DNA from 2 places in the Streptomyces sp. NPDC021093 genome. Region 2 is predicted to be linked to the other one. Evidence: predicted binding sites of a transcription regulator. Region 2 holds the regulator's gene; the other holds the start of a gene.
The links. Region 2 encodes HspR, which represses chaperone genes until heat shock. Its sites were predicted from a motif close to TTGAGNNNNNNNNNCTCAA; they were not measured.
Positions count from the first base shown of each region.

Region 1: the regulator HspR is predicted to act here: its motif matches at 6,849-6,867, upstream of lon (endopeptidase La).

Region 1 is NZ_JBIRQJ010000014.1:212,422-222,869, reverse strand. Features, by position in the region: gene ACH4SP_RS36210 (multifunctional oxoglutarate decarboxylase/oxoglutarate dehydrogenase thiamine pyrophosphate-binding subunit/dihydrolipoyllysine-residue succinyltransferase subunit) at 1-1,424, opposite strand, end outside; gene ACH4SP_RS36205 (sensor histidine kinase) at 1,704-2,978, opposite strand; gene ACH4SP_RS36200 (response regulator transcription factor) at 2,975-3,712, opposite strand; gene ACH4SP_RS36195 (rhomboid-like protein) at 4,341-5,267, shown strand; gene ACH4SP_RS36190 (hypothetical protein) at 5,314-5,871, opposite strand; gene ACH4SP_RS36185 (GNAT family N-acetyltransferase) at 6,058-6,708, opposite strand; gene lon (endopeptidase La) at 6,890-9,307, shown strand; gene ACH4SP_RS36175 (TIGR03619 family F420-dependent LLM class oxidoreductase) at 9,465-10,352, shown strand; gene ACH4SP_RS36170 (hypothetical protein) at 10,427-10,448, shown strand, end outside.
Region 2 is NZ_JBIRQJ010000004.1:486,583-497,030, reverse strand. Features, by position in the region: gene ACH4SP_RS14790 (YcaO-like family protein) at 1-278, opposite strand, end outside; gene ACH4SP_RS14785 (hypothetical protein) at 1,235-1,372, shown strand; gene ACH4SP_RS14780 (hypothetical protein) at 1,512-2,108, shown strand; gene ACH4SP_RS14775 (hypothetical protein) at 2,089-2,721, opposite strand; gene ACH4SP_RS14770 (ATP-binding protein) at 2,786-3,196, opposite strand; gene ACH4SP_RS14765 (helix-turn-helix domain-containing protein) at 3,442-4,323, shown strand; gene ACH4SP_RS14760 (DUF397 domain-containing protein) at 4,334-4,525, shown strand; gene ACH4SP_RS14755 (heat shock protein transcriptional repressor HspR) at 4,585-5,034, opposite strand; gene dnaJ (molecular chaperone DnaJ) at 5,042-6,220, opposite strand; gene grpE (nucleotide exchange factor GrpE) at 6,256-6,912, opposite strand; gene dnaK (molecular chaperone DnaK) at 6,912-8,771, opposite strand; gene ACH4SP_RS14735 (LCP family protein) at 8,981-10,129, opposite strand; gene ACH4SP_RS14730 (hypothetical protein) at 10,143-10,295, opposite strand; gene ACH4SP_RS14725 (sugar transferase) at 10,443-10,448, shown strand, end outside.

The sequences.
Region 1 (10,448 bases), on a different contig from region 2:
TCGAGGTCGGGGTGCTTGCGCTGCTTGTACTCCAGCGGGTCGGTGTCGGCCATGACGTGGCCGCGCACCCGGTAGGAGTGGATCAGCTCGAAGACGCGGGCGGCCTTCGTCACGTCGTTGTCGTGCGAGGTGTCGATGTCCTTGAGCCAGCGGACCGGCTCGTAGGGGATCCGCAGCGCCTTGAAGATGTCGTCGTAGAACCCGGTGTCGCCCAGCAGCAGGTTGGCGACGACGCGCAGGAACTCGCCGGAGGCGGCGCCCTGGATCACCCGGTGGTCGTACGTCGAGGTCAGGGTCATGACCTTCGAGATACCGAGCTTGTTGAGGGTGTCCTGGCTGGTGCCCTGGAACTCGGCCGGGTAGTCCATCGAGCCGACGCCCATGATGACCGACTGTCCGGGCATCAGGCGCGGCACCGAGTGGACGGTGCCGAGGCCGCCCGGGTTGGTGAGGGAGACCGTCACACCGGTGAAGTCGTCCATCGTCAGCTTGTTGTCGCGGGCCCGGCGGACGATGTCCTCGTAGGCCTGCCAGAACTCGAAGAAGTCGAGCGTCTCGGCCTTCTTGATGCCGGCGACGACGAGTTGGCGGTCGCCGTTCGGCTTCACCAGGTCGATCGCGAGACCGAAGTTGATGTGCTCCGGCTTCACCAGGGTCGGCTTGCCGTCCTTCACGGTGAAGGAGTAGTTCATCGACGGCATGGCCTTGATGGCCTGCACCATCGCGAAGCCGATGAGGTGGGTGAAGGAGATCTTCCCGCCCCGGGCCCGCTTCAGGTGGTTGTTGATGACGATGCGGTTGTCGAAGAGCAGCTTCACCGGCACGGCGCGCACGGACGTGGCCGTGGGCACCTCGACGGAGGCGTTCATGTTCTTCGCGACGGCGGCGGCGGGGCCGCGAAGGGTGACGAACTCGGGGCCGGCCGGGGCGGTGGCCCCGTCGGCAGGAGCGGGCTTCACAGGTGCGGCCTTCTGAGCGGGAGCGGATGCCTTGGCGACGGCGGGAGCGGGTGCGGGTGCCTGGACGGCGGGCTTGGCGGCGGCCGGAGCCGGCGCGGCCTGGGCGGCGGGCGCGGCCGGCGTGCTCGCGGGCTGTGCCGCGGCGGCCGGGGTGCCCGTGGCGGGGGCCTGCGCGGCGGGCGCGGCCTGCGTCGCGGCGGAGGGCGTCGGTGCGCCCTGGGCCGGGGCGGCCGCGGATGCGGGGACCGACTTCTCGCCCGTACCGCCGGAGACTCCCGCGCCCGGCTTGTAGTCGGCGAAGAAGTCCCACCACGCTCGGTCGACGGAACTGGGGTCCTGGAGGTACTGCTGGTAGATCTCGTCGACGAGCCACTCATTGGGACCGAAGGCCGCGGCAGGGTTCTTCCCCTGCCCGTCCTGGTCGGTCGACGAGAGACTTGAGCTACTGGGGGACTGAGACGACACGGCGTTAACCGCCCTCTTCCGCTTCGCAAGGTGGTGGACAGCGGAAATAAAGGCTACGCCTCCCCGGCCGGGAGATGCAGACCGGGCGGGTCAACCGTCGCGTAAGTCACATCGGAGAGCTGGTTTCGGCGCACGAATTGGCGGGAAACAAGCGTGGTTCCGCTGTGGACCTCTCGTCAACCGGGTGCGAGCCGGGTGCATCCGACCGAGGACACGGCCGTTAGATCCGCATCCTGGCAGGACGGACGCAGAACGTCCGTTTCTGGTTCGAACCCTACGTCAACCGCGTGCGCGAGCGGTCCCCGGAAGGGTGACCTGAATCCGGCAGCCGCGTTCGGATTCGGCCACGCCGATCCGGCCGCCGTGCAGTTCCACCGCCCAGCGCGCGATGGCCAGGCCGAGGCCCGTACCGCCGTCGCTGCCCGAACCGGGCTTGGCGGGTGCCTTCCCCTGGTTGAACCGCTCGAAAACCCGGTGCCACTCCGACTTCGGTATGCCGGGCCCCTCGTCCAGGACCTCCAGGTCCAGGCTGTCGGGCAGCTCTCCCGGCCGCGCCCGCACGGTGACCCGCCCGTGCGGGGGGCTGTGCTTCACGGCGTTGTCGATGAGGTTGGCGACGACCTGGTGCAGCCGCTCCTGGTCCGCGTGCGCGGTCAGCTCGGGCGGCGACACGTCCAGGTGCAGATGTACGTCCTTGCGGGTGTGGTGCCCGGACCCGGAGACCAGGCCGCGCTGCGCGGCGGCCAGATTGGCCTCCTTGAGCACGCCCGACAGATACGGCCACACCTCGAAGCGGTGCGCCTTCAGCGGTACGACGCCGTTGTCCAGCCGGGCCAGGTCCAGCAGGGTCTCCACCAGACCGCCGAGCCGCTCGGTCTGCTTGAGCGCGGTCCGCATGGTCTCCGGATCGGCGGCCACGACGCCGTCGACGACGTTCTCCAGGACGGCACGGAGCGCCGCGATGGGGGTGCGCAGTTCGTGCGAGACGTTCGCGACCAGTTCCTTGCGGTTCTGGTCGACGGCCCCCAGCTCGTCCGCCATGCGGTTGAGCGTGGTGGCCAGACCGCCGAGCTCGTCGCGCCTGCCCTCGCCGCCGACCCGCCGCGTGTAGTCGCCCTGCGCCATCGCGGCGGCGACGTCCCGCATCTCGTCGAGCGGCTTGGTGAGGTTGTGCGCCACGAACTGGGTGATCAGCATCGACGCGATGATCGAGAAGACGGTGATGAAGCGCAGCTCGGTCTTGGTGGCGAGCGCCACCATGACCAGGCCCGTGGTGAGGGCCACCGACACGACGACGAGCGAGATCAGCTTCGCCCTGATGGTGAAGGGGCGCCGGGTGAAGGACCGGGACACCAGGGACCGGACGCCGAGCAGGAACCCCTGGTTCAGGAACCTGCCGGAGCGGAGCCTCTCCCGCAGCGGACGGCGGACGCGGTGCCCGCAGTCGGGGCATCTGAGGACCGGGCGCGACTCCTGCCGCTGCCCCGGCACCCATCGCCGTACCGTCCGTCGCCGCGCCTTCTCCGTGTTCATCGTCCCGGCCGCGGTGCTCACGGCGCCGGCGTCTCCAGCGCGTAACCCACGCCGTGCACCGTACGGATGCGCTCCGCGCCGATCTTGCGCCGCAGCGCCTTGATGTGGCTGTCGACGGTCCGGGTGCCCGACGCGTCGGCCCAGTCCCACACCTCGGCGAGCAGCTGCTCGCGGGAGAGGACCGCACGCGGCGTGTTCGCCAGACAGACCAGCAGGTCGAACTCGGTGGGCGTGAGGTGGACGTCCTCGCCGTGCACCCGCACCCGCCGCTGTGCGTGGTCGATCTCCAGCTCGCCGAGGCGGAGGATGCCGCTGCGCGGAGTGGCGGCGGCGATCGTCGCCCGCTCCACCCGGCGCAGCAGTACGTGCACCCGCGCCGCCAGCTCACGCATGGAGAACGGTTTCGTCATGTAGTCGTCGGCGCCGACCCCGAGCCCGACGAGCATGTCGGTCTCGTCGTCGCGTGCGGTGAGCATGAGCACCGGCACCGGGCGCTGCGCCTGGACCCGGCGGCAGACTTCGAGCCCGTCGAAGCCCGGCAGCATGATGTCGAGGACCATGAGGTCCGGCTGCCAGGCCTCGGCCGTGTCCACGGCCGCAGGGCCGTCGCCCGCCGTCTGCACCTGGAAGCCCTCGGCCCGAAGCCGGGCCGCGATGTTGTCCACGATCGTGGAATCGTCCTCGACGACCAGTACCCGGCGCTGTGCGCCGGGAGTGGCCGCGAGGCCGTTGTGGCTGGTGTGTGTCTGCTCCATCGCCCCGCCCCTGGAGTGCGTTCGTAAGATCCCGCGGTCAGGTGAGCAGCGTAAGGGCACTGACCAGCTCACGGCTACGCGGTGCAACGGCCCCTACAGGCCCCGAAAGCGACGCCGCGGGCAACTCATTCCTCATCGCCCGAATCTCGCTGAATACGACATTCCGCAATGACTCTTCGAAAGTCCCGGCGCCGCTACTCGCCCTGTGCACAAGGAGGTAGACGTTGCGTAGGCATCGTGCCGCACTGTGGTGGCTCGGTAACCCGTTGCTCACCGGGGACATGGTTGTACGCGCAAACGTGTAGGACTTGTGAATGTTGCCTCGGGTGGGGCACCGGAGGCTGTCGGCACCCCTCGTCCCGGCCCGCTCACGTGTACTTCCCGGCCCGCTGCGACCGTGCCCGACGCGACAGATGAGGGGAAGGTTGCCTCGGCCGCACCCGATGTGACGTGAGTCATAGACGTGGTGGGAGAATCCGGCGGAGGGTGAGCGTTGTCTGCTTCAGAAGCAGCAAGCGAACGCGAGAGACGCGGCCGAGGGACACGGGCGTGGCTTGACGATTCCGGCCGCCCGCCCCGGGGCGCGGTGCCCGGGGGAAAGAGGCCTCACGCAGTGCACCGTGCAGCAATGAAGCAGAAGAAGCACGACGGGGCGGTCGAGGACACGGGCGTGCCCTGCGGGCCGGAGTCCGGGGCGAGGTCGGAGTCAGGGCCGGGGCTGGAGTCCGGGTCGGGACTGGAGTCCGCGCCGGGGCCGGGAGCGCTGTCCGATGCATCTGTCGTCGCGGGAGCACCTGCCATCGCGGGAGGACCTGCCGTCACTGGTGCATCTGGCATCGCGGACGCACCTGCCGCCGGGGACGCACCTGCCGTCACGGGTGTGCGTGCCGCCGCCGACCTGCCTGCCGGGCCCGATCGGCGCTGGCACCTCTGGCACCTGCTGCCCACCCCCACCGGCACCCCCTTCACCTTCTGTTACGCCCTGGTCCTGATCGCGACCTCTCTCTACGCGCAGTTCGGCGACCCGGCCACCGTCTCCGCGATGCTGCGCGGTTCCAGCACCGACGTCGCCCACCTCACGCACACCCCGATCGTCGCCCTGGCGGGCAGCGCGCTGTGGGTGGCCGGAGGGCTGGCCTCTCCGTACGCCCTCGGGTTCCTGGTGATCCTCACCGCGCTGGAGCGCCGCATCGGCGGACTCCGCGCCGCGGGGGTCTTCGCCTTCGGGCACGTCGTCGCCTCGCTGGCCACCGAAGTCCCGGTCGGCATCGCCGTCTGGGTCGGGCACCTGCCCGAAACCTCCCTCCACCGGCTCGACTTCGGCATCAGCTTCGGCCTGATGGCGTCCGTGGGCGCGCTCGCCGGGGTGCTGCGGCTGAAGTGGCTGCGGTGGGGGCTGCTGGGCGCCGTTTCGCTCGTACTGCTGCAGGACCTGATCGCGTACACCGACCCGCTGACCGCGCTCGGCCACCCGCTGGCCCTGTGCCTGGGGCTGGCGACCTGGCCGCTCGTACGGCGCTGGAAGGCGGAGCGGGCCGCTCCCTCGTACCTCTGATCGGTCGGGGTCGATCGGACGGGGCGGACCGATCGGGCGGGGCGGATCAGCCGAGGCCCGGCAGGGCGGCGATGATCCGGTCCAGCTTCGGGACCTTCTTCATGCCGTCCGTGACGACCTCGCGCCCCTGGTAGACCACGGCGGTGGCGATCCCGTCCGCGATCGGAGGGCTGGCGACCGACACCCGGGGCAGCGTCGCGAAGTCCGAATCGGCGAGGGCGGCGCGGAGTTCGGCCAGCTCGGCCGGGGCCATCCGCCCGGTCTTCGGGGGCTTCTTACGGTCCAGGGCGGTGTACGACCCGTCGTCGTTCACCACGACACTGCGGTGCCGGCCGTCGATGCCGCCGCTGAGGGTGCCGGCGACGAGCCGCTTCGGCTTCCCGGGTACGGACGTGGTGGGCTCCGGGGGCGAGGACGGCGGGAGTCCGGTGGGCGGGGCGGTGGTCGGTGCCGGAGCGGTGCCCGGCGGTGTGCCGGTGCTCGGTGAGGTGCCCGCCGAAGTACCGGCCGACGGGCCCGTGCTGCCGGTGACCGTCCCGGGGTCGGCGATCGTCCCCTTGCCGCAGCCCGTCAGCAGCAGCCCGCACAGGGCTGCCGCCGCCATCGCTCCCGTACCTGCCCGTGCCCCTGCCCCAGTCCGTGCTCCGGCCCGTGCTCCGGCCCGTGCCCCAGCTCGTGCGGATCGCCATCGCATGGTGCTCCCGTCGTGTGCCGTGTCGTCTGCTGCTGCCTGTTGTCGCTCTGACGTACGGACCGCACCATCGCGTTCCACTCGCGGGAACCCCGGGGGTTATGCCCGGAACACTCCCGTCAGCGCCGAGTGCCGGTGCCAGCCCAGGGTCGAGTACAGCGCGCGGCCGTCGTCCGTCGCGCCGAGCACGCAGTCCTCGGCGCCCTGCTGCGCCGCGTACGCCTGGAGGGTGCGCATCATCAGGGTGCCGAGGCCCCTGCGCCGGTGCACCGGGTTGGTCTCCACCTGGTCGACGACCGCCGTGCGTCCGGTGACCGCGACCTGGCCGCGCACGCCGAGGGAGCCGTCGGCGGCCAGCACCAGTACGTGGGTCAGCCCGGCCCGGGTCCAGCTGCGCCGGATGTAGCCGGTCGGTACGTCGGGGGCGGACATGTCCGCGGTGAGCTCCAGCGACATCAGATGGCCGGGGGTGTCGTACTCCCAGCCCTCGACCAGCCACGGCGCCACCGCCTCCGGCGGCTCCACGAACTTGATCCAGGTGCCGGGCGCCGCGTCCGCGTGCAGCAGCTTGCGGACCGTCGCCTCGTCGGAGGAGTACCGGTCGAACAGGACGTGCCGGGTGACGGCCTTCGGCAGGCCGATGTCGATCGTCACGCCCCACGGCTGCGGCACCGGATCGGCGGCCCCGCGCGAGACGGCCCACCCCTCGGCCCAGGCGCTTACGGCGTCGGTGGTGGTGGCGAAGGCCATGAGGTTCCCCCTGCTGTCCGCTGTGGTGAGTAATGGTCACTGTTAATCAGGGGCTATTACATCTCGCGGGAGCGTCCGACGTCGACGGCTGATCGCTCAGAGCGAACACGGATTGGGGAACACTGGGCAGCTCACATGCATTGAGTCCACATAGCTCAACTTCACTGCCCAAGGGGAGATCATGGCATCGACGTCCACACCGCTCACCCTGCCCGTGCTGCCGCTCGACGACGAGGTCGTGCTGCCCGGGATGGTGGTGCCCCTGGACCTGTCCGACACCGAGGTGCGTGCGGCGGTCGAGGCGGCACAGGCCGCTGCTCGTGCCGGCGGCGCTTCTTCAGACAGCAGCAAGCCGCAGGTGCTTCTTGTTCCGCGCGTCGACGGCACCTACGCCGGTACGGGCGTGCTCGGCACCGTCGAGCAGGTCGGCCGGCTGTCCGACGGCGACCCCGGCGCCCTCATCCGGGCCCGCGACCGCGTCAGGATCGGCGCGGGCACGACCGGGCCCGGCGCGGCGCTCTGGGTCGAGGGCGTACGGATCGAGGAGGCCGACCCCGACCCCCTGCCGGGTGCGGTCGCCGAGCTGGTCAGGGAGTACAAGGCCCTCGCCACCGCCTGGCTGAAGAAGCGCGGCGCCTGGCAGGTCGTGGACCGCGTCCAGCAGATCGAGGGCGTTTCCGCGCTCGCCGACAACTCGGGCTACTCGCCCTTCCTCACCACCGCCCAGAAGATCGAACTCCTTGAGACCGCCGACCCGGTCGCCCGCCTGCGCCTGGCGCTGGCCGCGCTGAGCGAGCACCTCGCCGAGCAGGACGTCGCCGAGACCATCGCCAAGGACGTCCAGGAGGGCGTCGACAAGCAGCAGCGCGAGTTCCTGCTGCGCAAGCAGCTCGACGCCGTGCGCAAGGAGCTGCGGGAGCTCAACGGCGAGTCGGACGGCGAGGAGTCCGACGACTACCGGGCCCGCGTCGAGGCCGCCGACCTGCCCGAGAAGGTGCGCGATGCCGCCCTCAAGGAGGTCGAGAAGCTGGAGCGGTCCAGCGACCAGTCCCCGGAGGGGTCCTGGATCAGGACCTGGCTCGACACCGTCCTCGAACTCCCCTGGAACGAGCACACCGAGGACCAGTACGACATCAAGGGCGCCCGCGAGGTCCTGGACGCCGAGCACGCCGGCCTGGACGACGTGAAGGAGCGCATCACCGAGTACCTGGCGGTGCGCAAGCGCCGGGCCGACCGGGGGCTCGGCGTGGTCGGCGGCCGTCGCGGCGGTGCGGTCCTGGCCCTCGTCGGCCCGCCCGGCGTCGGCAAGACCTCGCTCGGCGAGTCCGTCGCCCACGCGATGGGGCGGAAGTTCGTCCGGGTCGCCCTCGGCGGCGTCCGCGACGAGGCCGAGATCCGCGGCCACCGGCGTACGTACGTCGGCGCGCTGCCCGGCCGTATCGTCCGCGCCATCAAGGAGGCCGGGTCGATGAACCCCGTCGTCCTCCTCGACGAGATCGACAAGGTGGGCTCGGACTTCCGCGGCGACCCGGCCGCAGCCCTGCTCGAAGTCCTGGACCCGGCCCAGAACCACACCTTCCGCGACCACTACCTGGAGGTCGAACTCGACCTCTCCGACGTGGTCTTCCTCGCCACGGCCAACGTCCTGGAAGCCATCCCCGAGGCCCTCCTCGACCGCATGGAACTGGTCCGCCTCGACGGCTACACCGAGGACGAGAAGGTCGTCATCGCCCGCGACCACCTGCTGCCGCGCCAGCTCGACCGGGCGGGCCTGGAGCCGGGCGAGGTCACCCTCGACGAGTCGGCGCTGCGCAAGCTGGCGGGCGAGTACACCCGTGAAGCAGGCGTACGGAACCTGGAGCGCGCGGTCTCCCGGCTCCTGCGCAAGGTGGCCGCCCAGCACGAACTGGGCGAGCGGGAGCTGCCGTTCGCCATCCAGGACGGCGACCTGCGCGACCTCATCGGGCGCCCGCACCACGTGCCCGAGTCCGCCCAGGACCCGGCGGAGCGGCGCACCGCGGTACCCGGTGTGGCCACCGGCCTCGCCGTGACCGGGGCGGGCGGCGACGTCCTCTTCGTCGAGGCCTCCCTCGCCGACGCCGAGACGGGCGGCGCGGGTCTGACCCTCACCGGCCAGCTCGGTGACGTCATGAAGGAGTCCGCGCAGATCGCGCTCTCCTTCCTCCGCTCCCACGGGGCCGAACTGGAGCTGCCGGTCCGCGACCTGAAGGACCGGGGCGTGCACATCCACTTCCCGGCGGGCGCGGTGCCCAAGGACGGGCCGAGTGCGGGCATCACCCTGACGACCGCTCTCGCCTCGCTCCTCTCCGGGCGGCAGGTCCGCAACGACGTGGCGATGACCGGCGAGGTGTCCCTCACCGGACGCGTCCTGCCCATCGGCGGCCTGAAGCAGAAGCTCCTCGCCGCGCAGCGGGCAGGCGCCACCACCGTGATCATCCCCAAGCGGAACGAGGCCGACCTGGACGACGTCCCCGCCGAGATCCTCGAAAAGCTGGAGGTCCACCCGGTGACGGACGTCCGCCAGGTGCTGGAGCTCGCGCTGGCACCGGCGCGGGTGGCCGCGCGGGTGGCCGCGTAGCCTTCAGCGCTCTCAAGTGAGAGGGGCGGTACGGGAATCGACCCCGTCCCGCCCCTCACCGCGTACGCCCGTGGGCCGGCGAGGCCCCGTACGACGACGACAACACCCCGCCGAACCATGGACGTTCCCACATGCCCCGGTGATACAGATTGATGTCATGGACATCGGAATCACCCTGCCCCAGTACGGCACCCACGCCCGCCCCGACCTCATCGCCTCCTTCGCCCGCGACGCGGAGGAGATCGGCTTCGACTCGCTCTGGGTCGGCGACCGCTCCCTGACCCCCGTCGCGCCGAGCGACATCTACACGGGTCACACGAAGGAGAACCCCTACCCCGAGGGCTTCACCACCTTCCTCGACCCGCTCACCGTCCTCACCGTCGCGGCGACCGCCACCACCCGCGCCCGCCTGGGCACCAGCACGCTCAACGCCCCCTGGTACCCGCCCCTGCTCCTGGCCCGCAGCCTCACCTCCCTCGACCAGGTCAGCAACGGCCGCCTCGACCCGGGCTTCGGCGTCGGCTGGCTGCGTGACGAGTACACCTCCGTCAACGCGGACTGGCACAAGCGCGGCAAGCACCTGGACGAAATACTCGACGTCCTCGAAGCGATCTGGACCACCAACCCCTTCGAGCACAAGGGCACCGAGTGGACCATCCCCCGCTCGCACGTGGACCTCCGCCCGGTCCAGCCCGGCGGCCCGCCCGTCCTCCTGGGCGGCTTCACCCCGGCCGCGATGCGCCGGATAGGCCGCCGGGCGGCGGGCTGGGCAGGAGTCGCCCTGCCCGCGGCGGCCCACACCGCACTCTGGACCACGGCCCGCAACGCCGCCGAGGAAGCGGGCCGCGACCCGGACACCCTGCGCCAGCAGATCCGCTGCAACGTGAAGGCCGGTCAGTCCGCCCAGGACATCGCGACGATCCTGCGAGGCGTACGGGAAACGGGTGCGGACGGCGTCTTCGTCGAACTCCAACAGGCAGTCCGCGAACCGGCCGAGGCACTCGAACTGGGCGCGGCAATACGCGAGTTGGTACTGGCCGGATAGCTGCCGCAACCCATCCGGGTGAATGCCCGGCATGAGCCTGCGGCACATGCCGGGACCGCCCTGGCGTCCGGGCCATGGTCTCAGCGCACCACGAAT
Region 2 (10,448 bases):
TCGGCGGCGGCGAGGTGCGCCGCCGTCTCGCGGTCCAACGCTCCGCCGGCCCCGTCGAAGTTGCCGGAGGAAGCATCGTGCGTCCATTCCGACTGCGCCGCGAGAACCGCTCCCGGGTCGCCCAGCGATCCGGTGTAGACCGCGAATTCCGGCTCGCCCTCTGTGACAGGCAGCCAGGTGAGCCTCGATATGAGCCCGTATGGCGACACCAGTTTGCCGAACCGGCGCAAGGACTCGGGCACCGCGGCACCCTGGGGTGTCGCCTGGAGCGTCCTCATTTCTTACCCTCCTCGACCAGCTGAGATCTGGCCAATCCACAGGCGAGACGTCTTCCCATTCGCATCCGTTGAAACCGCAAATGAATTCCCTCGTTCCGGACAGTACAAGTCTGCTTCACGCCATGAGACCGGAGCATTGAAGGCGCGCTTCTTCTGGTCACCAGAGAGAGCAGAGGTCGTGTTTGGCTCCGTTGGGCACCGCACAGGGCTTGGGTTCGCCACCGCGAACGGTTCCAACCTTTTACATGCGGCGGGCAGAGTGGGGCACTGTTCGACGAAATAGAGAATCTCGAAATGGAAGGCGAAAAAGTTGACTGAACTTCGCGAACATCCCCACCTCCTTCATATTCATAAATCTCTCATCGACTTGCGCCGACCCCGTAAAGCTACCTGCAGATCGCATCACCTTTGCATTTACATAAAAGTGTCGCATTCATTAGAAGTGGGAGCTTTGTCCTATTTTATTGAATACGCAGTACCAGGCACCTCAAAGCCTTGATGATCAAGAGGATGTGCCGGCCACGGCATCATGACGATGCCTCGGTGGTCTGCTGCGCACGCATCGAAGCCACGTTGTGCAGATGACCTTGCCCAAGTCGCCCTCGCCCAACGGAGCTTCGATGTGCCACCAGTCCGCCACCGCGTGTCTGACCAAATCCCCCCTCGGGTCAGCACCGCTCGATCGCGGGTCGCCCGTCCCGACTGGCGGCCTTGGCTGATCCGCGTACCGGCGCGGGAAGCGTCACCAGTTCGTGGACTTACTGCTGATGGCATGCCCGGCGGTGCCTGACCGACGCAAAGCCGTACGCCGTGATCGACCAGTGGGCGACAGGCACCCCGCAGGACACCCTGGCCCGGCTCGGCGCCCGCACCAGGACGGTCTTCCACCTGCGGATCGCGCCCAGTACCGTCTCGCAGGCCGCGGAGAGCTGCACCGTGCTGCTGACCGCCCACCGTTGTCCACCGTTTCAGGCGCCGACCGGCTGATCCTCTTCGCGGACGAGCAGGTGCGCGACCACGACCGCCACCAGGAACTCCTGGAGCGCAACGACCTCTACCGCGAGCCGGCCGCGACTGAACTGGCCACCGCATGATCCGCATTGTCCGCCGATACTGATTTACCGGCCGGGTTCCCCCTCAGGAGCCCTGCCGTGGGACTCCCACCGAACTCCGCCCGCCCGAGGTCCGGTTCTGACCAGACCGCCCGTTCCAACCACCCCGAAGGACCGCCCCATGAACGACACCGCCAAGCCCCCCCCCACGGCCCCCGAGACCGACCACGCGGCCAACGACAAGGCGGCCAGCACCGGGGACAACGAGCCCCGCACCCCACCCGGCCCCACCGTGGACACCCTCTTCGGCGAGATCACCATCCGGCTGGACGGCCAGGACCGGCTAACCGTCGACGGCGAGCAGATCCCCACCGTCGTCCTGGAACGCGACCCCGCCACCGAGCCCGACCCCCTGATCGCCATCGGCACCCGCGACCCCGCCGCCCTCACCCTCACCGTCGACGGCGCCCCTGCCCGCATCACCCCCGGCAAGGGCAAGCTCCGCCGGCAGACGTACCGCGTCGACGTCGAGCACGCCGACGCCCACTACCGCTTCCAGCCCGACTCCGTCCCCTCCAGTCGCCTCACCCGCGACGGCATCCGCCTCGGCGACTTCTCCTCCGACGGCGACGAAACGGTCATCGCCGAATGGCAGGCCGACGCGACCCCGACGGCCACCGACGCCGCCCTCGGCTACACCCTCGCCGCGGCCTTCGGCACCGGCGGCCAGCCGATGTGGATGATGATCGTCGACACGGTCAGCGCCGCGCTCCCTTAGTGGAGCCCTGGCGGGCGATACGGTCGCGGACAATGTCGAGGGTGGTCACGGCCTGCTCCCTGACCGTTGGATCGTTCTCGGTCTCGCTCACACAGGTCAGCAGGGGCACGAGCTGTTGCCCGTTCATGACGGACGCGGCGAGCAGGGCGTTCCGCCGGACCAGCGACTCAGGGTCGTGAAGTGCCCAGCGCAGCAGGTCGTAGGAGACGCTGTCGAACTCTCTTCCCGCGTAGTTGATGCCCAGCCTGCGCAGAGCACGCATGAGGGCCACGTCATCGCGGGTGCTCGCCGTCATGTGCGACAGGGACTGGTCGGAGTGAAGCGGCAGTTCGCCGCGCAGCCACTCGGCGAACGACTCGTTCTGGTCTCCCTCGACCGCGAGGCAGCCGACCTGGAAGCTGTGGTCTTCGATCCAGTGGACCACCACTGGATCGATGTCTTCGGTGTCCTCGGGGCTGTCGGCGTCGACGAGGCCGAGAACCCACGCCAGTTCCTCGGTGGCCCCCTCGGGCTGATTCACTTCCGCGGGCGTCCAGTCGTTCTCCTCGGCGTAGGCCTGGATGTCCTCGCGTCCGAACGGTTCGCGGGGAATGAGTTGGATGAGGGTCGTCATGTCACACTCGTCTGCTCGTCTGCTCGTCAAGGACCGTACGGCTTCTGCCACCAGGCCACCCCCACTACCCCGCCAGCTCGAACCACACCCCCTTCGCGAAGCGCCCGCCCCGGTCCGCCGTGACTCCCCATGCGTCCGCCGTCCCGGCCACCAGCACGAGGCCGCGCCCCCAACAGCCGTCCTGGTCGAGGGGTGCGGGCACGACCGGGTCCTCGTCGTACACACTCACCCGCAGCCGCAGCGGGTCCACGTAGATGCGGATCATGGTGGCCCCTTTGGTGTGCAGATGGACGTTGGTCACCAGTTCGGAGGTGCAGAGCACGGCGGAGGCAATGGCGTCCGTACGCCGGAGGGCCAGGAGCACGGTGCGCACGAAGTCGCGGCACACCTTGGCCGCGATCGCGTCCGCGTCCATGAACAGGCTGTAGGCGTAGGTGAGTTGGAGTTCCCGGTGCGCGGGGTTGCGCTGATCCATGACCTGACGTCCCTCCGTACGGAGTGAGTGGTCCGCGCCGTTCCGCGATGGCAATGCCCGGCACTTACGCGTGCCGGGTGCGCTTTCGACTTACGGGCGCGGGAGCGGTAGGCGACCTCACTGGGTGACCGTCGCCACACTCACGGTAGATGATTAGGGTTACATTGTTCAACCTGTTCGTCAGATTCAATGGACCAACTCCCCTGACCAGGGCAGACTTTGACGGAACGTCGGAGGAGACACCCTTGGGACTGCGGACCACCATCAGCGAGCGGCAACGCAGGCTCGGCCTTGAACTCAAGCGACTTCGCGAGTCGGCCGGTTTGAGCGCTGCGGATGCCGCAGCACGGATCGGCATGGGTCGAGCCCAGCTCAGCCAGATCGAGACGGCGAAGACCACGATCCTCACGGATCGGCTGCTCGCGCTCTGCGAAACGTACGGGTGCACTAATAAGCCCTACGTGGAGACGCTGGTCACTCTGTCCGAGTCGACCGGCAAAAGCTGGTGGAGCGCGTACAAGAACCGCATCGGGCCAGGGGCCCTGGACTTGGCGGAACTTGAGTCCACGGCCACCGCGCTGCGCTGCCACGAATCGCTGTTCGTACCCGGCCTCCTCCAGACCGAGGAGTACACCCGTGCGATCCTCGGCAGCGCCAAGCCCGCGTACGGCTCCATCGACGACGCCGTCGGCTTCCGGATGGACCGGCAGCGCATCCTCACGTCTGACACAGCGCCCACCGTGCACGCGGTGATCCACGAGGCGGCCCTGCACATGCGGTTCGGCGGCTCACGCGTGATGCGCGCCCAGTTGCTTCACCTCATCGAGCTGGCCCAACTTCCTCACGTATCCGTCCAGGTCTTCCCGTTCGAAGCGGGTGTGTACGCCGCCTACACGGGCAACTTCCTGCATTCGACGCCCGCCGTGGAGGAATTGGGCACCGTTCTGCTGGAGCACCCGATCGCCTCGCTGCATCTCTCGGAGCCCCATCACCTTGCCGAATACGAATCGCTGTTCGATGCTCTGACAGAGCATGCGCTCGCTCCGGTCGATGCACAGGCCGCACCGGCCTCGCACGAGGCCAAGGACTCGCTGGCCCTGATCCAGCACCTGCTCTACACCCTCTAGGAAGCAGAGAATGCCCACTCTCCACTGGCAGAAGTCCTCGTTCAGCGGGGGCGCCGAAGGCAACTGCGTCAACGTCGCCGCAACCCCCGACGGCACCCTCCGCCTTCGCGAGAGCGACGACCCCGCGACCGTGCTGAGCGCGACCGCCGGTCAACTCGCCGCTCTGCTCAAGCACCTCTCCGCCGGGGACAGCCCCCGCTGACGGTATGACGAAGGGGCCCGGGAGCAGATGCTCCCGGGCCCCTTTCACAAGACACAGCCTCAGTCCGAAGACCGCTTAGGCCGCCACACCACCAGCGCGCTCGCCTGCTGCACGTCCTGGTACGGGACCAGGTCGCGGCGGTACGAGGCGTGTACCTGGGCCTCGCGCTGCTGGAGGGCCGCCGCCGCGCCGTCCACCGCCGCCGAGAGTTCGGCGACGCGGGACTGGAGGGCGGCGACCTGGTGCTCCAGCTCGATGATGCGCTTGATGCCGGCCAGGTTGATGCCCTCGTCCTGCGACAACTGCTGCACGGTGCGCAGCAGTTCGATGTCGCGGGCCGAGTAGCGCCGGCCGCGCCCGGCCGTGCGGTCCGGGGAGACCAGGCCGAGGCGGTCGTACTGGCGCAGGGTCTGCGGGTGCAGACCGGAGAGCTGAGCGGCGACCGAGATGACGTACACCGGTGACTCGTCGGTCAACTCATAAGGATTGGTGCGTCGTCGGCCGTCCATGGCTCTCCTATGCTCCCTTCGCGTCCTGGAACAGTGCGGCCCGCGGGTCTTCGCCCGCCGTGGCCTCACGGTAGTTCTCCAGGGCTTCCCTGGCCTTGTCGTTCAGTTCGGTCGGTACGGCGACCTCGACGGTGACCAGCAGGTCGCCGCGGGTGCCGTCCTTGCGGACCGCGCCCTTGCCGCGGGCCCGCATGGTGCGCCCGTTGGGCGTGCCCGCGGGCAGTTTGAGGGTGACGGCGGGACCACCGAGGGTGGGCACCTTCACCTCGCCGCCGAGCGCCGCCTCCGTGAAGGAGACCGGCACGGTGACGGTGAGGTTGTCGCCCTTGCGGCCGAACACGGGGTGCGCGTCGACGTGCACGACCACGTACAGGTCGCCCGCCGGGCCGCCCCTTTCACCGGGGGAGCCCTTGCCGCGCAGGCGGATGCGCTGGCCGTCCGTGACCCCCGCGGGGATGCGGACCTGCATGGTGCGGGAGGACTTGGCCCGGCCGGAACCCTTGCAGATCTCGCAGGGGGTCTCGGCGATCAGGCCGCGGCCCTTGCAGTCCACGCAGGGGTCGGTGAGCGAGAATCCGCCACCGCCGCCGCGCGAGACCTGCCCGGTGCCGACGCAGGTCGGGCACACGCGGGGCGTGCCGTTCTTGTCGCCGGTGCCGGAGCACGCCTTGCAGGGGGACTGGGAGGACATACGGAGCGGGACGGTCGCGCCGTCCACGGCCTCGGTGAAGCTCAGCGTCACCTCGGACTCGATGTCCTGGCCGCGCCGGGGCTGCGTGCGCGTCCCCGTGCCGCCGCGGTTGAAGAGGCCGCCGAAGACGTCCCCTATGCCGCCGCCGAAACCGCCGGTCTGGGCACCGCCGCCGGCCGCGCCGCCGAAGAGGTCGCCCAGGTCGAAGTTGAACGAACCGCCGCCCGCGGCCCCGGGACCGGGGCGGAAGCCGCCGTTCCCGAAGAGCGCGCGGGCCTCGTCGTACTCCTTGCGCTTCTTGGCGTCACCGAGGATGTCGTTCGCCTCGGAGATCTCCTTGAAGCGCTCCTCGGCCTCGGCGTTGCCCTTGTTGGCGTCCGGGTGGAACTCGCGGGCGAGCTTCCGGTACGCCTTCTTGATCTCGGCCTCGGTGGCGTCCTTGGGGACGCCGAGAACCTTGTAGTAGTCCTTCTCGACGAAGTCCTTAGTGCTCATTCCTCGACGTCCCTCCTCTCGGACTCCTCGACACGTCAGCCCTTTTCGGGGCCACCGCTCTCCTCAGCGTCCTCGGTGTTCTCTTCGCTCTTCTCGGCGGCAGCGCCCGGCTGGGGCTCGGCCACCGCGACCCGTGCGGGACGGATCGTACGCTCGCCGATCCGGTAGCCCGGCTGCAGGATCGCCACGCAGGTCGTCTCGGTGACGTCCGGTGCGTACGAGTGCATCAGGGCCTCGTGGATCGTCGGGTCGAAGGGCTCGCCCTCCTTGCCGAACTGCGTCAGGCCCATCTTCGCGGCCACGGTCTCCAGCGACTCGGCCACCGACTTGAAGCCGCCGACCAGTTCGCCGTGTTCCCGGGCCCGGCCGATGTCGTCGAGCGTCGGGAGGAGCTCGGTCACGAGGTTCGCCGCGGCGATCTCCTTGACCGTGACCCGGTCCCGCTCCACCCGGCGCCGGTAGTTCTGGTACTCGGCCTGGAGCCGCTGGAGGTCGGCCGTGCGCTCGGAGAGCGCCATCTTGGCCTGGTCCAGCTGGGCGGTCAGTGCGACGTCCTTCGCGGCGTTCGCGTCGTCGGCCGGGGCCGCCGAGCCCTCCTCCGGAGAGGGGGACTCAGCGGCCTTCGGCTCGGCGTCGTCCGCGCCGGAAGAGACGTCGGGCTTCTCGTCGAAGCCCGGAGTCTCCTCCGTCATCAGGCAGCGCCGCCCTTCTTGTCCTTCTCGTCGTCCACGATCTCGGCGTCGACGACATCGTCATCGGCCTGCGCCTGACCGGCGCCCGGGGCCGCACCCTCGGCGCCCGGGGCACCCTGGGCGCCCTGCGCGTCGGCGTACATGGCCTGGCCCAGCTTCTGCGAGACGGCCGCGACCTTCTCCGTGGCCGTACGGATCTCGGCCGTGTCCTCGCCCTTGAGCTTCTCCTTCAGCTCGGTGACGGCGGTCTCGACCTCGGTCTTCACGTCGGCCGGAACCTTGTCCTCGTTGTCCTTGAGGAACTTCTCCGTCTGGTACACGAGCTGCTCGGCCTGGTTGCGGGTCTCGGCGGCCTCGCGGCGCTTGTGGTCCTCGTCCGCGTACTGCTCGGCCTCTTCGCGCATCCGGTTGACCTCGTCCTTCGGCAGCGAGGAGCCACCGGTGACGGTCATCTTCTGCTCCTTGCCGGTGCCGAGGTCCTTGGCAGCGACGTGCATGATGCCGTTGGCGTCGATGTCGAAGGCGACCTCGATCTGCGGCACACCGCGCGGGGCCGGCGGCAGACCGGTCAGCTCGAACATCCCGAGCTTCTTGTTGTACGCCGCGATCTCGCGCTCGCCCTGGTAGACCTGGATCTGCACGGACGGCTGGTTGTCCTCGGCCGTCGTGAAGATCTCGGAGCGCTTCGTCGGAATCGTGGTGTTCCGCTCGATGAGCTTGGTCATGATGCCGCCCTTGGTCTCAATGCCCAGGGACAGCGGGGTCACGTCGAGGAGCAGGACGTCCTTGACCTCACCCTTGAGGACACCCGCCTGGAGCGAGGCGCCGATGGCGACGACCTCGTCCGGGTTGACGCCCTTGTTGGCCTCGCGGCCACCGGTGAGCTCCTTGACGAGCTCGGCCACGGCCGGCATACGGGTCGAGCCGCCGACGAGAACGACGTGGTCGATCTCGGAGAGCGCGATGCCCGCGTCCTTGATGACGTTGTTGAACGGGCTCTTGCACCGCTCAAGCAGGTCGGACGTGAGCTGCTGGAACTGGGCGCGCGTGAGCTTCTCGTCCAGGTGCAGCGGGCCCTCGGCGGACGCCGTGATGTACGGGAGGTTGATCGACGTCTCGGTGGAGGACGACAGCTCGATCTTCGCCTTCTCCGCGGCCTCGCGGAGACGCTGGAGAGCCATCTTGTCCTTGCCCAGGTCCACGCCGTGGTTGCCCTGGAACTGCTTCACCAGGTAGTCGACGACGCGCTGGTCCCAGTCGTCACCACCGAGGTGGTTGTCACCGTTGGTGGCCTTCACCTCGACGACGCCGTCACCGATCTCCAGGAGCGACACGTCGAAGGTGCCGCCACCGAGGTCGAAGACGAGAATGGTCTGGTCGTCCTTGTCGAGACCGTAGGCCAGGGCGGCGGCAGTCGGCTCGTTGACAATACGAAGGACGTTGAGGCCCGCGATCTCACCGGCCTCCTTCGTCGCCTGACGCTCGGAGTCGTTGAAGTACGCCGGGACGGTGATGACCGCGTCGGCCACCTTCTCGCCCAGGTAGGACTCGGCGTCGCGCTTCAGCTTCTGCAGGATGAAGGCGCTCATCTGCTGCGGGTTGAAGGACTTGCCGTCGAGGTCGATCGACCAGTCGGTGCCCATGTGGCGCTTGACCGAGCGGATCGTCCGGTCGACGTTGGTGACCGCCTGACGCTTGGCGACCTCGCCGACGAGGACCTCGCCGTTCTTGGCGAAGGCGACGACGGACGGCGTGGTCCTGGCGCCTTCGGCGTTGGTGATGACGGTGGGCTCGCCGCCTTCCAAAACGCTGACGACGGAGTTCGTCGTGCCCAGGTCGATGCCGACCGCACGTGCCATTTCAATTCCTCCTGCAGTTCTTACTTGAGTGGATCTGGCTCAAGGATGCATCACCCACTCGCAGGAGTCAACAGACCTGAGTCGCCATGACTCAACTTGTCAGCCCTTATCTCACTCATACACCTCTCTATGGGGCGCTGACCTGCATCTTTCTCCTACGGAACGGCTTGAGGACGGGTCCTGAGGACCGTTCCACACCGTCACTCCGGTCACTCGTACTCGTCGTGGACCGGCTCGAACTCCGGCTCGGCCGGCTCCTCGGCCGGCTCCTTCTGCGCCTCCTTCAGCGCGGCGCGCACCGGCCTGTCCTTCTTCACGGCGTCGAACACCCGCCGCGCCTCGGGCTGCTCCAGGTCGAGCCGGTACCAGTGGTCGGGCGCCTGGTGGTGCGGCAGCGTGGTGAAGGTGAGCGCGCCGGGCGGCAGCGCGCTGAGGCTGTCCGCGACCTCGTACAGCTCGCCGAGCGAGTCGAGCCCGGAGTCCGCGGTCAGCGCGGACGTCGCCGCGTCCAGCACCGGGTAGAGGCGGGCCGGGTTGGTGAGGGTGCCGTTGCCGCGGATCTTGGCCACGAGCCGGTTGACGAAGTCCTGCTGGCGGCCGATCCGGTTCAGATCGCTGCCGTCCCCCACGTACTGCCGGGCCCGGACGTAACTCAGCGCGTCCTCGCCCTTCAGCAGGTGCCGTCCGGTGCTGAGGTCGAGCCCCACGTTCGGATCGTGCTCGGGCTCCTTGAGGTCGACCTCGACGCCGCCCACCGCGTTGATGATCTTCGTGAAGCCCTTGAAGTCGACGATCAGGTGATGGTCGATCCGGATGCCGGTCAGCTTCTCCAGCGTACGAATCGTGCAGGCGGCGCCGCCGAACTGGAACGCCCAGTTGAACTGGGCGTTCTGCTCAAGGCTGTAACTCCCGTCGTCCCGGCGGCAGCTGGGCATGTCCACCCGCAGGTCGCGCGGCACGCTGAGCACCTCGGCGCGCTTCCGGTCGGCGGCCAGGTGCAGCAGCATCACCGTGTCGGAGCGCTCGCTGCCGGCCGCCTTCCGGTAGTCGGAGCCGAGCAGCAGGATGTTCTGCGCCTTGCTCTCTCCCTTGGCGGGGCGGTCGGCGCCGTGTTCGGCGAGTACGGCCGCGGTCACCTCGTCGGTACGGATGTTGCCGTCGACCTTCCGGTACGCGAGCCAGCCCGCGACCCCGGTCAGACCGACGAGCAGGGCGAGGCCGCCGCACACCAGCCCGAGGGCGCGGCGGGCCCTGAGGCGCACGACCAGGGCGGCCAGCGCGGTGGCTCCGGGCAGCCCGGAAAGTCCGGGTCCGAGTCCGAGTCCGGGTCCGGGTCCGAGTCCGGGCAGTTTCGGCATCCGTGCCACCCCCTCAGACCCCCGTCGCCGATGCGTCGAGCAGCCGCCCGTACGAGTCGCCGCGCAGACCGAGCAGCCGCCCGTACGCATCGCCGCGCAGGCAGAGCAGCCGCCCGCACGAACGGGGGCCGGTGCGCCCGGCCCCTCCTGTCACCACGGCACGCATGCCACAACCACCTCTCCGAGCTCCGCCGGCCTGCGAGACGCGCACGCGTGGCGCCGCCGTCCACTGGTGTTCATCGTGCGAGAGTCCTAGCCATAAAGCCGACTATTCGCATGAAGTCGGACAAAGATCCCACGAAAGGATGCGGCGATGCGG